Spiractinospora alimapuensis: one gene and its partner. Each later gene encodes a partner of the first gene's protein in a complex. Links are inferred from orthologs where the notes say so. Each region holds a gene or a part of one and is shown in the gene's direction. Other genes may lie near its edges. The genes, in order: uvrB and J4H86_RS20140.

Region 1 (3,241 bases):
TGGAGAACGACCTCGGCCCGGACTTCGACGTCGTGGTGGTGGTCGACGCTCCCGAGGACGTGCGGCTGGCGCGGCTCGTCCGGGACCGTGGGATGGACGAGGCGCACGCCAAGGAGCGGATCGCCGCGCAGGCCTCCCGCGAACGACGACTGGCCGCCGCCGACCACGTCATCGACAACTCCGGGGCCCTGACCGACCTCGACTCCCGGGTCGAGGCCCTGTGGCGGGAGATCGTCCCCGGAGGGTGACGCCGTCCGTCCGGCCGTCGGGGGGTCCCGCGGCCTCTCACCGGGCCCGCGGCCGGGCGGGAATGGCGCCGGTGCCCGCTACCGTTGAACGTGAGTACGGTTCTCGCTGTGGGGAGTGGTCTTTCGTGCGCCCGGTCACCGACATCCAACGCAAGCTGGCACCCTTCGAGGTGGTTTCGGACATGTCCCCGGCCGGTGACCAGCCCCGGGCCATCGAGGAGCTGACCCGGCGGATCGAGGCGGGCGACAGCAACGCGGTGCTGCTCGGAGCGACGGGGACCGGCAAGACCGCCACCGTGGCGTGGCTGATGGAGCGGGTCCAGCGGCCGACCCTGGTCATGCAGCCGAACAAGACCCTCGCGGCCCAGTTCACCAACGAACTGCGCCAGATGCTGCCCAACAACGCGGTCGAGTACTTCGTCTCCTACTACGACTACTACCAACCCGAGGCCTACGTCCCACAGAGCGACACCTACATCGAGAAGGACTCCTCGATCAACGACGAGGTGGAGCGCCTGCGGCACTCCGCGACCAACTCGCTGTTGACGCGTCGGGACACCGTCGTGGTCTCGTCGGTGTCCTGCATCTACGGCCTGGGCACGCCGCAGGAGTACGTGGACCGGATGGCGAGCATCAAGGTCGGAATGCGGGTCGACCGCGACGACCTGCTGCGTCGCCTGGTCGACATGCAGTACACCCGCAACGACACCGCCTTCACCCGCGGAACGTTCCGGGTGCGCGGCGACACCGTGGAGGTGATCCCGGTGTACGAGGAGCTCGCCGTGCGCATCGAGCTGTTCGGCGACGAGGTGGAGCGTCTGCTCACCCTGCACCCGTTGACGGGCGAGGTGTTGGGGGAGGACCAGGAGCTCTACATCTTCCCCGCGTCGCACTACGTCGCCGGCCCCGAACGCACGGAGCGGGCCATCGGCGACATCGAGGCCGAGCTCTCCGAACGCCTCGGGGAACTGGAGCGGGGCGGCAAGCTGCTGGAGGCGCAGCGGCTGCGCATGCGCACCACCTACGACATCGAGATGATGCGCCAGATCGGGACCTGTTCGGGCATCGAGAACTATTCGCGTCACTTCGACGGGCGCGAGGCGGGCAGCGCCCCCAACACCCTTCTGGACTACTTCCCCGAGGACTTCCTGCTCGTCATCGACGAGTCCCACGTGACGGTGCCGCAGATCGGCGGCATGTACGAGGGCGACGCGTCGCGTAAGCGCACCCTGGTGGAGCACGGGTTCCGGTTGCCCTCGGCGCTGGACAACCGGCCGTTGAAGTGGGAGGAGTTCGTCGAACGCATCGGACAGACGGTGTACCTGTCGGCGACCCCCGGCGGCTACGAGCTGCGCCAGGTCGGCGGTGACGTCGTGGAGCAGGTGATCCGTCCCACGGGCCTGGTCGACCCCGAGGTCGTCGTCAAGCCGACCAAGGACCAGATCGACGACCTGCTGCACGAGATCCGGACGCGCGGCGAACGCGGCGAGCGAGTGCTCGTGACCACGCTCACCAAGAAGATGGCCGAGGACCTGACCGACTACCTCACCGAGGTCGGGGTTCGGGTGCGTTACCTGCACAGCGAGGTCGACACGCTGCGCCGGGTGGAACTGCTCCGGGAACTGCGTGTGGGCTCCTTCGACGTCCTGGTCGGCATCAACCTGCTGCGTGAGGGACTGGACCTGCCGGAGGTGTCCCTGGTGGCGATCCTCGACGCCGACAAGGAGGGGTTCCTCCGGTCCGCGACCTCCCTGATCCAGACGATCGGGCGCGCGGCGCGGAACGTCGCCGGTCAGGTGCACATGTACGCCGACGAGGTCACCGAGGCGATGCGGGCCGCCATCGACGAGACCAACCGGCGGCGGGCGAAGCAGTTGGAGTACAACGCCGAGCACGGGATCGACCCCCAGCCGCTGCGCAAGCAGATCGCCGACATCCTGGATTCCTTGACGCGTGAGGACATCGACACCGAGCAGCTCATGCGGTCCGGGTACCGTCAGGCCGGTTCCAGCGCGCCGGTGCCCACTCTGGCCGCGGCCGAGTCGGGTGTGGCCGGGGACGTGTCCTCCATGCCGCGGGCGGAGCTGACCACCTTGGTCGACAAGCTCACTGACCAGATGCACCAGGCGGCGGCCGACCTGCAGTTCGAGTTGGCCGCGCGGATCCGTGACGAGGTAAAGGAGCTGAAGCGGGAGCTGCGTGGCATGGAGACCGCTGGAGTGGACTGACCGTCGGCGCGGGGTGGGGGGCGGGTGTCACTCCCGTCTCGGCGCGGGGTGGTCGAGTGCGCATCGCGTACGAGAAACGCCTGTGTAGCGGGCTTTCTCGTGCACGTGCATGGTGCAAAACCATCAGCACGTGCAATGCGTCGATTGGGCAACGGGCTGTTTGAAGTTTCCACGAAACCCCGGGAAATACCGGTAATGTCGAGTGGCGTCCCCACCACGTCACGTTAGTTCTTCTGGGGACTCGTGATTCTGGTCGCGTGCGGGCTACCGCGTTACCGCTTGGAGGGCACGGGCAATGGGTGGGTTCGTCACGCGGGTCGACCACGAGGACGGCCCGGGCACGACCGCCCGGTTCGATCCGCTGATCCGGTCGGTCGCCCGGCGCTGGTCCACCACCGACGCCTATCTCGCGCCGCCGTTCAACCCGGCGGCGAGCACCAACCCGCTGCTGACCGTCAGCGACGCGGCCGACCGTCCGGTCGCGGCCGGCACCATGCGCTACTCCTGGTTCCAGCCGGGCGAGGCCGGGCGCACCTGGGGCGTTCCCGACCAGAACTGGCTCACGCCGCTGGTGGGCGGCCCCGACCCGGAGGTCGCCTTCGACGAGCTGCTGACCCTGTGGCGCGATCAGTTGGAGACCGCGCCCACCGGGGTGGGCGCGGAGTCGGCGGCCCTGCTGACCTGGCCGGCGCGTGACGTCGCCGGTGTGCGTCCCCTGCGCCGCCACGGTCTGCAGCCCCAGACGGTGCTCGCGGTGCGCGGTCG
Region 2 (3,346 bases), 3.3 Mb from region 1 along the record:
GTAGGCGCGGCCCCAGAGGTACCAGGGCGTGTTCGCGAGGGCGATCAGCAGCAGCATGAACCCCCGCGCGAGGTCGGGCGCGAGCGCCCGCTCCGCGGCACGGGTCGGGCCGGGGGCCGGGGTCTGGGGGCGGGATGCGGCCGTCTGTTCGGCGGTTGCCTGAAGAGGGGTGTGCTCGGGCTCCGATGCCATGACCTCATCGTGTCATCTGACCGTCGCCGAACGCAGTCCTCCCCAGGGGGCATTTCCGATCTTTCCGGGAATTCACGGTGTTCGCCCTGGTAAGTCCCTTCCCCTCGCCTCTCGACCTGGCGATCCCATACCGCGACGGGAGGCCTCGTGGGCCGACGGGACCGTCCGCCGACCGGGCGGCGTGGACGGCGAGAGTGGGGCCAACGGTCCCGCTGAACTAAAGCAACGTGTCCGATTCCGAGCGCCTAGGCTGGAGTGCGTGTCGGTCCATGAATCACTCCTCGAAGGCCTGAACGCCGCACAGCGCGACGCGGTGACGCACCAGGGGTCGCCCCTGCTGATCGTCGCGGGAGCCGGGTCCGGAAAGACCCGTGTTCTCACCCATCGCATCGCCTACCTGCTGCGAGAGCGTGATGTGCGGCCCGGTGAGATCCTCGCGATCACGTTCACCAACAAGGCCGCGGCCGAGATGCGGGAACGGATCGAAGGCCTCCTGGGCGCACGCGTCGCGCGCACGATGTGGATCATGACGTTCCACGCGGCCTGCGTGCGGATTCTCCGCCGGGAGGCAACGCGTCTGGGTTACCCGAGCAACTTCACCATCTACGACTCGGGCGACTCCCAGAGGCTGATGCAGCTCGTCTGCCGTGAGCTCGACCTCGACACCAAGAGGTACCCCCCGCGGTCCTTCTCGGCCGAGGTCTCCAACCTGAAGAACGAGCTCGTCGACTACGACACCTTCGAGGCCCGCGCGGACAACGACCGCGAACGCGTCCTCGCCCAGGCGTACAAGCTGTACCAGCGCCGGCTGCAGGAGGCCGGGGCCATGGACTTCGACGACCTCATCATGTTGACCGTGAACCTCATGGAGCTGTTCCCCGACGTGGCGGAGCACTACCAGCGGCGGTTCCGGCACATCATGGTCGACGAGTACCAGGACACCAACCACGCCCAGTACGAGCTGGTCCGCACCCTCGCCACGCCCCCGCGGCCGACCGACGACGGCGCGCCGGAGATCGAACCGGCGGAGCTCTGCGTCGTCGGCGACGCCGACCAGTCCATCTACGCCTTCCGGGGCGCGACGATCCGCAACATCGTCGAGTTCGAGCGGGACTACCCGAACGCGCGGACCGTGCTGCTGGAACAGAACTACCGGTCCACGAACACGATCCTGCGCGCGGCCAACGCGGTCATCAGCCAAAACACGGACCGAAAACCCAAGAACCTCTGGTCGGAGGTGGGGACGGGCGCCGCGATCGTCGGATACGTCGCCGACAACGAGCACGACGAGGCCTCGTTCGTCGTCAGTGAGATCGACCGACTCACCGACGCCGGGGACTGTCGGCCGGGTGACGTCGCGGTCTTCTATCGCACCAACGCGCAGTCCCGGGTGCTCGAGGAGATCTTCATCCGGCACGGGCTTCCGTACCGGATCGTCGGCGGGGTGCGCTTCTACGAGCGCAAGGAGATCCGCGACGTCCTGGCCTATCTGCGCGTGCTGGCCAACCCGGACGACACCGTGGCGCTGCGCCGCATCCTCAACGTTCCGAAGCGGGGGATCGGTGACCGCGCGGAGGCCACCGTCGAGGTCTTCGCCGCGCGCGAGCGAATCTCGTTCGCGGCGGCCCTACGCCGAGCGAACGAGGCGCCCGGTGTGGCCACCCGCTCGGTGAAGGCCATCGGCCAGTTCGTCGCCCTGCTGGACGAGCTCATGGAGCTCGTCCCCACGAGCTCGCCGGCCGAGATCATCGAGGCCGTGCTGCGACGGACCGGTTATCTGGAAGAACTCACCAACTCCAAGGACCTCCAGGACGAGAGCCGGGTGGAGAACCTGGAGGAGTTCGTGGAGGTCGCCCGGGAGTTCGAGCAGACCTTCACCGGACCCCTCTACCCGGAGGACACCGCGCAGGACGAGACCACCCAGTCCGGCGCCGAGTCTGTGGTGGCCGAGGAAGGCGCCGACGAAGGGGAGGAATCGGCGGACCAACCCGGCCCGCCCACCCTCGTGGACTTCCTGGAACAGGTGGCTCTGGTCGCCGACGCCGACCAGGTGGAAGAGGACGAGGGCGACGGAGTAGTCACGTTGATGACGCTGCACGCCGCCAAGGGACTGGAGTTCCCTGTCGTCTTCCTGACCGGAATGGAGGACGGCGTCTTCCCGCACATGCGAACCCTCGGGGACCGCAACGAGCTGGAAGAGGAACGTCGGCTGGCCTACGTCGGCATCACTCGGGCGAAGCACCGGCTGCACATCAGCAGGGCGGCCGTACGCAGCGCGTGGGGGACACCCAGCTACAACCCACCGTCCCGATTCCTGGCGGAGATTCCCGGCGACCTCATGGACTGGCAGCGCACGGGCGCGGAGTCTCGATCCATGGTCTCGGCAGGCAGACCGGCTCCGCCGCGGGCGCGCAGCGCGCGCAACGTCCCGTCGTTGGCGGCAGGGGACCGCGTCACCCACGACTCGTTCGGGCTGGGAACCGTTCTCGAGGTGGAGGGCAGCGGCGAACGCAGCCGGGTACGCATCGACTTCGGTGGGGACGTCGGCAGCAAGGACCTCCTCCTGGGCTACGCACCGGTCGAGAAGCTGTGAGCTAGACCGCGCGGCGGAACGGGATGAAGGAGTCTTCCCGCTCTGTTAATCTCGAAGAAGTCGAGCGAAACGAACGCGCAACGCGGGCGTGCCGACACTCTCCCTCCCTCTGGAGCACATCGAGTCCCTTCGGGGCATCTCGTCGTGTCGGGAGAGCTTCCCAGATCACACACTCGGTCGTTTGACAGGGTGAACGGGATGGGTAGACTGGGGGGGTTGCCCCGGAGACCGACGCGCTTCAGCGCGGGCCGGACGCCGGGACAAAGTAGAGAGAATCAAATGGTAATCTCTACGAAAGAAGCGAAAGCCCTGAAAAGGAATTCACTCAAAAATCTCGAATTTGCGAGATTGGCGAGCGGGTGCTAAATTGGGGTTAACAAAGTGAAGAGAGCCGCTTCCACGCGAAGACGCTGAGGGTCCTCGAGGTTGAGGGTGTTTGGTTGTTGTGGGTGGTGGGTGGTTGTTTCTTGAGAACTCAACAGCGCGTACGTTTGTTCTTGTGCCTTTATGGTTTGCCCCTGTTTTAGGGGTTCCTTTGATGAACAAGCCGAAACACAGTAA

The links.
Region 2: the proteins of uvrB (region 1) and J4H86_RS20140 are in contact, whole or in part, in a crystal structure (PDB 7EGT), measured with the Thermus thermophilus proteins. The link is inferred for Spiractinospora alimapuensis from one-to-one orthologs. Residues at the interface, in WP_096411307.1 of Thermus thermophilus: Glu23, Leu25, Arg26, Asp27, Gly28, Glu29, Arg30, Phe31, Arg55, Glu326, Asp327, Phe328, Glu379, Ser382, Gln383, His398, Gly400, Arg401; in WP_096412145.1 of Thermus thermophilus: His654, Arg656, Phe657, Gln666, Asp668, Glu669, Lys680, Arg681, Leu682, Ser683, Lys685, Tyr686, Ala687.

Annotation. Positions count from the first base shown.
Region 1 is NZ_CP072467.1:968,581-971,821, reverse strand. Bases 1-2,924 are described here. They hold uvrB (excinuclease ABC subunit UvrB), read left to right. Parts: upstream 1-373; coding sequence 374-2,476; downstream 2,477-2,924. Other genes in these bases: coaE (dephospho-CoA kinase), read left to right, coding at 1-248. UniProt on the Escherichia coli protein: The UvrABC repair system catalyzes the recognition and processing of DNA lesions. A damage recognition complex composed of 2 UvrA and 2 UvrB subunits scans DNA for abnormalities.
Region 2 is NZ_CP072467.1:4,305,078-4,308,423, forward strand. What follows is about bases 90-3,118. They hold J4H86_RS20140 (UvrD-helicase domain-containing protein), read left to right. Parts: upstream 90-451; coding sequence 452-2,785; downstream 2,786-3,118. Other genes in these bases: J4H86_RS20135 (DUF418 domain-containing protein), read right to left, coding at 90-192. Also shown: more of J4H86_RS20135, read right to left, coding at 1-89. UniProt on the Escherichia coli protein: A helicase with DNA-dependent ATPase activity. Unwinds DNA duplexes with 3'-5' polarity. Translocates on single-stranded DNA with 3'-5' polarity. Initiates unwinding more efficiently from a nicked substrate than double-stranded DNA.